2 regions of the Pseudoalteromonas sp. NGC95 genome follow, and region 2 is predicted to be linked to the other one. Evidence: predicted binding sites of a transcription regulator. Region 2 holds the regulator's gene; the other holds the start of a gene.
What was found. Region 2 encodes LexA, which represses DNA repair genes until DNA is damaged. Its sites were predicted from a motif close to TACTGTATNNNNATACAGTA; they were not measured.

Region 1 (4,981 bases), on a different contig from region 2:
GGGTACTAAGTCAATTACCTGCTGCGCAATAAACCACAGCAAGTAATGTATATGATGAGGCTAGTCTTTTTTAGGAAGTAAACCAAAGTGATGATATGCACTGTCAGACACGATTCGACCACGCGGAGTACGCTGAATAAATCCTTGCTGAATTAAAAACGGCTCTATTACATCTTCTATTGTTTCACGCTCTTCACCAATAGCTGCAGCTACATTGTCGAGTCCTACTGGGCCGCCCATGAATTTTTCAATTATGGCGAGTAAATATTTGCGATCCATATAATCAAAACCACTTTTATCTACGTCAATCATATCAAGCGCTTGCTTAGCTACTTCGGCATTTACTGTACCGTCAGATTTTACCTGTGTGTAATCGCGTACACGGCGTAATAAACGGTTTGCAATACGTGGTGTACCACGTGAACGTTGTGCAATTTCGGTTGCGCCGTCGTCACACATTTCTAAACCAAGATAATGTGCAGAGCGCCCTACTATGTGCGACAAATCTTCTACAGAATAAAACTCTAATCGCTGCACAATACCAAAACGGTCACGCAGTGGCGATGTTAGCGAGCCTGCTCGCGTAGTGGCACCAATAAGTGTAAATGCAGGTAAGTCTAATTTAATAGAACGCGCAGCTGGGCCTTCACCAATCATTATATCAAGCTGGTAGTCTTCCATTGCTGGATACAGTATTTCTTCAACTTGCGGGCTTAGCCTGTGTATTTCATCAATAAAGAGTACATCGCCTTCTTCTAAATTAGTAAGTAACGCAGCTAAATCGCCTGCTTTTTCAAGTACAGGGCCGGATGTTGTTTTAATACTTACGTGTAATTCGTTGGCAACGATATTTGCAAGCGTGGTTTTACCAAGCCCTGGTGGGCCAAATATTAATAAATGATCGAGCGCTTCACCACGGGTTCGGGCAGCTTCAATAAAAATTTCCATTTGCTGCTTAACATGAGGCTGGCCTCTGTAGTCGGCTAAAAGTTTTGGTCTTATTGCACGATCTATAGAGTCTTCATTTGTTTTTTCAGTCGCATCAATTAAGCGATCCGCTTCAATCATGGGTTACTCACAACATTGATTTTAAAGATTCTCTAATAAGAACCTCAGTAGACATATCGGGTTTGCTTATCGATTTTACTGCTTTTTGAGCTTGTGGCAATTTATAACCTAATGCAAGCAGTGCCGATACGGCATCATCGGCTGCGTTATTAGCTATTGTCGCATCGCTCATTGGCTCTATTACTGCGCTGTCGCTAAATGGCGTAAATAAATCATTACCCCAATCTTTTAATCTGTCTTTCATTTCGAGTACTAAACGCTCGGCTGTTTTTTTACCTACACCGGGTAATTTAACTAGCGACGTTGAGTCTTCGTTATTTACACAGCTTACAAATTGCTTTGCCGACATGCCCGATAAAATAGCTAAGCCAAGTTTTGGCCCAACGCCATTTGCTTTTAATAGCTCTCTAAACAAGGCACGTTCAACTTTATTATTAAAACCAAATAATAGCTGAGCATCTTCACGCACTACAAAGTGGGTGTAAACAATCGCGTTTTCACCAATTTTTGGTAAATCGTAAAAACAGGTCATTGGCATTTGTACTTCGTAACCGACACCACTTACTTCGAGTAATATTTCTGGTGGCTGTTTTTCGACTAAAATACCATTTAAGCGGCCTATCATAGTTATTTCCTTAAACGTCCTCTAACGGTTTTGCTTGCGCTACCCGCTAGTTTAATTAAATTTTGTTCTGAGTGAGCGTGGCAAATCGCAATAGCGAGTGCATCAGCTGCATCGGCCTGTGGCGTACCTGGTAGTTTTAAAATATTTTTTACCATGTGTTGCACTTGAGTTTTATCAGCGCCACCGTTGCCTACTACTGCTTGCTTAATTTGCCTAGCTGAGTATTCAAATACGGGTAAGTCGGCCATTGCAGCGCCAACAATCGCCGCGCCTCTAGCTTGGCCTAGTTTTAAAGCTGAATCGGGGTTATGCGCCATAAATACTTTTTCAATGGCAAAAGTTTCTGGCGAAAACTGTTCAATAAGCTGTGTAATGCCTTGATAGATCATTTTAAGCCTAACCGGAAAAGGATGATCGGCTAACTTAATACAACCACTGCCTAAGTATGTAAATTTAGAACCTTGGTGGGCAACAACGCCATATCCGGTCAAACGTGAACCAGGATCGATCCCTAAAATAATGGCCAAACAGCACTCCATTGTTATTATTTTTAAATTACGCTAATAATGCCAGAGCACTGTATAAATTACCAGTACAAAGAAAAACAAAAATGCCCACGTGTTAGGTGGGCATTTGAAGGAGCATGTTAGTTTAAGCTTACCCTAGGGCACGCACTAATCCTTGGGTATTTTGTTTAAGTGTTCGGGAAATCATTAAATAGCCTAAACCAGCCACAAATACACCGCCAGCTACAGGACCAATAATCCATATATGCGGGTGTAACTTACCTGCTAAATCAAACATTTGTTGCTGCACAATTAAAAGTGCTATATCACTAAAAAATGCAGCAACTAAGCCAGCTAAACCGCCGAGTAATAAAAACTCGTACAAGGTCGCGTTTTTAATTAATCGGCTTTTAGCGCCAAGCGTTCGCAGTATTACAATTTCTTGCATACGCTCACCTAAACTAGCTTGCACTTGCGATATAAGTACAAGCGCACCACACAGCACAACAATTGCAAGTACAAAGCCAATGGCGAGTGATACTTGCGAAATAGTTGTTTGTATTTGCTTAACAAAGTTATCAATATCAATCGCTGTAATAGTAGGGTAAGTACGCAATAACTGGCTAAAATCACGCTTTTGATCTGGATTTATACGTACCGACGAAATATACGTTGCCGGAAAATCTGCAAGCACATCTGGGCTTAAAATAATAAAAAAGTTAGGTTTAAGCGTGGCCCAATTAACTTTGCGCACACTGGTGATTTTAGCGTCGAACGACTGCGAACCAATTAAAAATGTAAGCGTATCGCCTATCTCAACATCTAAACGCTCAAGCATCGACTCCTCTACTGAGGCTTCAGCCATCGCATTTTCACCAAACCACGTGCCTTGTGTTACTTCATTTTGGTCAGGCACATCGTTAAGCCATGTAAGGTTTAGCTCGCGGCCAATACCTGCACGTGCTTCTTCGTCTTTTTTCTCGTTGTCTTGCAGCGATACAGAACGTGCTACCAACTCGCCGTTTACCGCATTTACGCGTCCACGAATAGTGGGATAAAACTCTGATACCTGAATATCTTTTTGTGCTAAATACTCATTAATTGGCTCAAGCTCATTTTGCGTAATATTAACTAAAAACGCATTAGGCGCGTCGCTTGGAAGTTGCGACTGCCAATCAGATATCATGTCGTTTTTAAGTACCACTAAAAACAGCAGTAATTTAATCGCTAACGAAAAACTAATTAACTGTACCGCGTTCACATTTGCACGCTTTTGAATAGACGCAATTGCAAGCGACCAACTGTTACCAGGTTTTAAGCCAAGCTTTCGACCGCCACCAAATATTAATTTAGATATCAAAAACAACACACCAATTAGCGCAAGTGTTGAAACAAACAAAATAAGCGTTATTTTTATGTTGTTACTAAATAACCACATTAATAAAAACACGGTTAGCGCACTCATGCCTAAATGCACACGACTTACTGCCAACTTGTCACCTAAGTTACGGCGCAGTACTCTAAGCGGTGGAATATCAAATAAATCAAATAACGGTTTAATAGAAAACATAACGGCACAAATTACGCCGGTGCTTATAGCCACCAGCCAAGGTTTAAAGCCACCTAAAGGTAGCTCTGTGCCCATACTTTTTGATAAGTAACTTGTTGCTATTTCTTGCAAGCCATAACCAATTAACAGCCCAATACTTACCGCCATTGCACATACAAGCAATAAATGGAGCATGTATATTTTGCGGATCATTGAACGGCTACCGCCTAGCGTTTTCATCATCGCTACTGGGTCGTATTGTCGTTCACAATAACGTTTTGCTGAAACGGCTATAGCCACTGCGGCTAAAATAATACCTAATAGGCCGGCAAGTAATAAAAAGCTCTCTGCACGGTTTAAACTATTTGAAATAGGTGATTGACGGTCTTTAACGCCGTACCATTGTTGGTTTTCTTTCATTTGTGGTTTAAGCCACTCGTAAAAGCTATTTATATCGGCCTCACTACCTGCATAAAGTTGGCGATAATAAACACGACTACCTGGCTGCACAACTTCGGTTTTTGCCACATCGTCAATATTAATAAGCACGCGGCGGCTGCTCGAAAATACATTAAATGGCGCATCGGGCTCTTCTACAATCACTTTTGAAACATTAAATAATGCAGCGCCAAGCTCTACTTGCGCGCCTATATCAATATTTAAACTGTAAAATACTGATTCACTTAGCCACACATTACCAGGCGTTGGTCCGCTATTAGCAACCTTAGTTTCACCTGTTAAAGTGTCTTTAACTTTTAACTGCCCTTTTAACGGGTACGCATTAGATGCCGCTTTTACTGAGCTAAACTGCATTTCATCATCGGCAAACAACATAGTGTCGAAGTACACCATTTGCGCCGTTTTTAAATTTTGGCTCTGTGCTTTAGTAATAAAAGCAGTGTCGAGAACATGATCGCTTGCAAGTACACGGTCTGCTGCAATAAAAGCACTGCTTTTTTGCGCAATACTTTGCCCTATTCGCTCAGTAACCATAGACAGTGTAAGCACGGTTAAAACAGCAAGGGCGATAGCTGCGCTTATAACTGTTAGCTCACCACGGCGAAATTCTCGCGAAAATAACTTAAGCGCTAACTTAACCCACATTAGCAACGTCCTCTACTTGGCTTTTTACCAGTAAGCCCGCTTCTATTTGAATAATGTGCTCACATTTTTGTGCAAGCCCTTCATCGTGAGTAACCAAAATAAGCGTAGTGCCGTGTTGCGTGTTTAAAT
Region 2 (4,981 bases):
TCAAGTGCTGCCTGTATTTGACTCGGTTGAATAACATCACCCGTATCATTACCCCACGCATTACGTTTATAAGTAATAACCGCTGCTAATTGCTTTATAGATAACTGTTTGGCAAATGCTTGCATTGCCGTACCGGGTCGCCCATGGATAACTACATCAATGTGATCTTTTATATCGCCAAGTACTATAGGGCTGCCTTTAAGTGCAGGAAATACACCCGGTAACCCCATGCCAGTAGGCTGATGACATGCAGCACAATTGGCCATATATACTTGTTCGCCTAAAGTCATTAATTCTTCTTTTGGGAGGGTTTTATCAAGTAATGCGGCATCTGCTAATGCTGCTTTTTGTTTAGCCTGCTTTGCATCTGCAAGCCATGTTTTAAAATCAGCTTCAGATTTAGCGACCACCACAACGGGCATAAAGCCATGGTCTTTACCACACAACTCAGCACATTGGCCTCGGTAAGTACCTTCTTCGTTTATGTTCGTCCATGTTTCGTTTATAAAGCCGGGGTTCGCATCTTTTTTAACTGCAAAATCAGGTACCCACCAAGAGTGAATAACATCGTCAGAAGTCATTAAAAATCGTACTTTTTGATTTATTGGCAGTACAAGAGGCTTATCAACCTCAAGTAAGTAGTTAGGATTTTTATCTGCAAGATTCGCGATTTCATCTTGCGGGGTAGATAAAATAGAGTAGAACTCTACATCTTCACCCATATATTCATAATGCCATTTCCATTGCGAGCCTGTAATTTTAATAGTGAGATCAGCTTTGCTGGCATCTTCCATTGCAATTAGGGTTTTAGTGGCTGGTACTGCCATAGCAATTAAAATAACAAACGGGATTGCAGTCCAAAGTATTTCTACTTTAGTGCTTTCGTGAAATTGGGCAGGTACAGCCCCTTTAGATTTGCGGTGATGAATAAGTGCCCAAAACATAATTGCGAACACTATCACCCCAATCACACAACATATTATAAATATGGTCATGTGCAGCTGATATACATTATTGCTTATATCGGTTACGCCTTTGCGCATATTGTATTGGCTGTTAGCCAAAACTGGGTGCGAAAAAACACATAATATAAGCCACAAGGTAGAGGTCAGTTTACCCATGTGACGGCTCCTTTGATGCTATTGCGAATGCAAAGCGAAGAGGCATACGGCTTAAACGCCAATTCGTTATTTTTATTTTTTTAGTCAATCTCATTTAATATTGATTGGTTTTGCTGCGCCAACAACGGGTTTGTGTATATTGTGTGTTCTCAAAACTAAAAAGCTGTGAGTTATTATTAGCTCAGCACATTAATAATTAGCTAAAAAATGAACAACAAGCAAGTTTTAGTATAAAAAACAATCAGGTGATATTGAGTAATTAATAAAAAATCAGTAACCAACTAGGTAACAGGAAGTTCAAAAGATGAGCAAAACAAAGGGGTTTAACGCATTCGGAGGGGGAAAATATAAGTGCAAAAAAGTTTACAGCTTAAATTGTCAGTGAGCTATTTATGCCCTATTTTTAGTGCGAATTTAAAACAGAAAATGCGTACTAATTAGTACGCATTTATAAAACTGCTTGTTTAAAAGCTATTTTTAAAGTCACATCCAATCAGCGTTTCTTATAACGCCAACGGCTAAGCCTTCAATATTAAAAGACTCATTCTCAAGATCTACTTCAATAGATTCAAAATCGTCGTTTTCAGCATGAAGTAATACTTTACGACCCGCTTTCTCAAGACGTTTTACAGTTACGTCTTCGTCTAGGCGGGCAACAACAACTTGCCCGTTTTCAGCGGTTTGAGTACGATGTACAGCAAGTAAATCACCATCCATAATACCAATATCTTTCATGCTCATACCGTTAACGCGTAGTAAAAAATCTGCAGCCGGTTTAAACATTAATGGATCGATTTTGCAGTGACTTTCAACGTGCTCTTGCGCCAAAATAGGTGAACCAGCAGCAACACGCCCTATAAGCGGTAAACCTAATTGTTCTGGCTCTTCTTCTTCAATTAACTGAATACCACGGCTTGCACCTGGTTTCATTTTAATTGCGCCTTTTTTAGCAAGTGCTTTTAAATGTTCTTCAGCAGCATTGGCACTTTTAAAACCTAATGTTTGCGCTATTTCAGCACGTGTAGGAGGCATACCAGTGTCTTTAATAAAAACTTTAATTAGTTCGAGTATTTGAGCTTGGCGGTTCGTTAATGGTCGCATACAACTGGTTTTCCATACAGTACATTTAACTGTGAGTATATACAGTTAAATAAAAATCGCAAATTTAAATTAAGCCTTAAAATAGCCAAAGTAATTTCACTTGTGTACATTTTAGGGATATAACTAAAGCTAGGTTTATAAATGATTAAAAAAGCAAAGGAGTCATTATGAGTATTTGGTACCAGCCCATCACTTTAGAGCTGTGCAAGCAGTTAGAACAAGGCATTGATGGCCAAGGAACATTAATGAAAACCATGGGAATAGAAGTCACTGAAATTGGTGATGATTACTTAGTAGCCACTATGCCGGCAATTCCTGAGCATCATAACCCAATGGGAATGGTTCACGGCGGTGCTAACGTTGTACTTGCCGAAACAGTTGCCAGCTATGCAGCTAACTTTGTTGTCGATTTTACAAAATTTTACTGCGTGGGGCAGGAAATTAGCGCAAGTCATTTAAAAGCATCTCGCAACGGCACTTTAACAGCAACGGCAAGAGCGTTTCATATTGGCAAACGTAGTTCAGTGTGGGAAATAAAAATTACAAATAGCCGCAATGAGCTGTGCTGCGTATCAAAAATGACCGCAGCAGTCGTAGAGCGAAGGTAGTTACTTTTCGATTGGGTAAATTGTAATTTCCATACCCGCACCAATCGCAGATATACGTAGTAATGTATCTGCATCTAAGGCTTGATTAAAGCACTTAGGGGAAGTGCCTGATTCAAAACCAATATCAAACGTTCTACGTGAACAGCTTAACCATTGCTTTAGCGCGTTACGCGAACACGATTCAATAAGCTCACATATATGGTTTATTGCTTTGTCAGGCGTGTTTACTACACCTGTTGCTTCAATACGCGCTAATTGACGGTATTCGTCTTTGTCATAATGTAAAATCGTCGCGACTTTTTTCAAGTCTGCCACTAGCAAACTAATATCTTGCTTTGATTCAAGCTCAAGATCTACATTTAAAAATTGAATTTCCGACATCGTTTCGTATTTATCCTCTAATAATTTCATTGCAAACTTTAACGCAGTTTTACCGTTATACCAAATCAACTATGCTCTATTAACCACTTTATATGGATATTTCGCAGCTTTTAAGTATTTTTTAGCGTTTAAAGCTAGCTGGATATCAAACACTCAGCTCAATTAAACAAATAAGTCATGTTAGCAATTTAAGTGTAATCTTTTTTATTTTTAAATGATTACAGTAAGCTATAGTTTAAACTGCGACAAAATGTCGCAGTAACTAATCCCATTAATGTAATAAACTAGCCTCTAAAAATAATAAGACTAAAACATGAATAAAAAAATATTTAAGTATGCTCGCAAGTTACATAAATGGCTCGGTTATTTGCTCACATTACAAATTTTAGCTTGGCTATTAGGCGGTTTAGTCATGAGCGCTATTCCTCTTGATAAAGTTCATGGGGAGCATCTTGCAACACGTACTCTTAATAACCCATTTACGCAGGCTGATTATGTTGCCTCCCTTAACGATATTGCATCTCAGGTGGTTAATCCAACACAAATAATTTTTGAGAACTTTTTAACCACACCTATAATTACAGTAATAAATAAAGATGAACAGCAAAGCTTTAACGGTATAACAGGCCGGCCTTTTGAGCCGCCAACTAAAATACAAATTACCGCAAATGCTAAAGCACACTTACTTATTGATGCTCAAGTGACAAGCGCTGTACTGCTAAAGCAAGGTATGCGAGAAGTTGGATATAAAACCAATGTTTGGCAGGTACAATTTGACGACACATTTAACACAACACTGTACTTGTCAGAAAATAACGGCAGAGTTGTCACCGTTCGCAGCACACTATGGCGAATTTTCGACTTTTTTTGGATGTTACATATTATGGATTACGATGAGCGAGAGGATTTTAATAATCCGCTGCTTATTAGTTTTGCAGCAACCAGCGTACTTTTTTGCCTAAGTGGAATATTACTACTTATGCAAAACATACGACTAAAACGATTTATCCGAATTAAAAGTAAGAATAAATCAAAGTAGTCATATTGGTTTTTAAGAACTAGCGCACTCTCACCAAAGAGTAAATAAGCCCTAGGAAGTACCCAAGGGCAGATTTTATTCCAAGTGTTTAAATCGACTCAAATGTCGCTTTAACATTTCGTTTTCGAAAATCAACTCATCACGCTCATCCAGCAATTGTAAAACTAAAGCTATTGCCGACCAATCTAACGAAAAGTCATGTTGAATACGGGCCGCTTTTTTAACTAAGGTCACTGCAGATACCGTAAATTGCCACTGCGTAACATGCTTCCCCTCAATTGGAACCGCAATATTGTGCTCAACTAGCTCATATAAAATTGCTTCGCTAATATCACTACTCAAACATAGCTCTTTGCTAGTAAGTAAATCATCTTTTTGTGTCACGATAATTTGCATTATGGCTTGCTCCAGTTATTACGGGGATCAAAGTGAGCTTTTTCGGCTAATTCTTCCCAAAGTTTTTTACTGGTATCATCAACAGATGTTGGATTAACAATTTTAAGCACAGCAAATAAATCACCTTTGGCTTTTTTACTCATTAATCCCTTACCTTTAATACGCAAGCGTTGACCAGACTGACTATTAGATGGAATAGTTAATTGGATTTTGCCTGCCAACGTAGGTAAATTTATTTTTGTACCAAGAGCCGCTTCCCATGGTGCAAGAGGGACGACTATATTTAGGTTATGACCTTCAACATCAAATAATGGGTGGGGCACTAAACTAATTTG

Region 1: a site for LexA is predicted at 2,269-2,288, ahead of ruvC (crossover junction endodeoxyribonuclease RuvC). Genes of this name have one in related genera too.

The regions. Positions count from the first base shown of each region.
Region 1 is NZ_JADYWR010000020.1:40,224-45,204, reverse strand. It holds gene ruvB (Holliday junction branch migration DNA helicase RuvB) at 61-1,068, opposite strand; gene ruvA (Holliday junction branch migration protein RuvA) at 1,076-1,693, opposite strand; gene ruvC (crossover junction endodeoxyribonuclease RuvC) at 1,696-2,220, opposite strand; gene I6E70_RS16230 (ABC transporter permease) at 2,351-4,852, opposite strand; gene I6E70_RS16225 (ABC transporter ATP-binding protein) at 4,842-4,981, opposite strand, start outside.
Region 2 is NZ_JADYWR010000016.1:69,229-74,209, forward strand. It holds gene coxB (cytochrome c oxidase subunit II) at 1-1,121, opposite strand, end outside; gene lexA (transcriptional repressor LexA) at 1,605-2,222, opposite strand; gene I6E70_RS14885 (PaaI family thioesterase) at 2,390-2,830, shown strand; gene I6E70_RS14890 (hypothetical protein) at 2,831-3,211, opposite strand; gene I6E70_RS14895 (membrane protein) at 3,525-4,250, shown strand; gene I6E70_RS14900 (chaperone modulator CbpM) at 4,326-4,646, opposite strand; gene I6E70_RS14905 (DnaJ C-terminal domain-containing protein) at 4,646-4,981, opposite strand, start outside.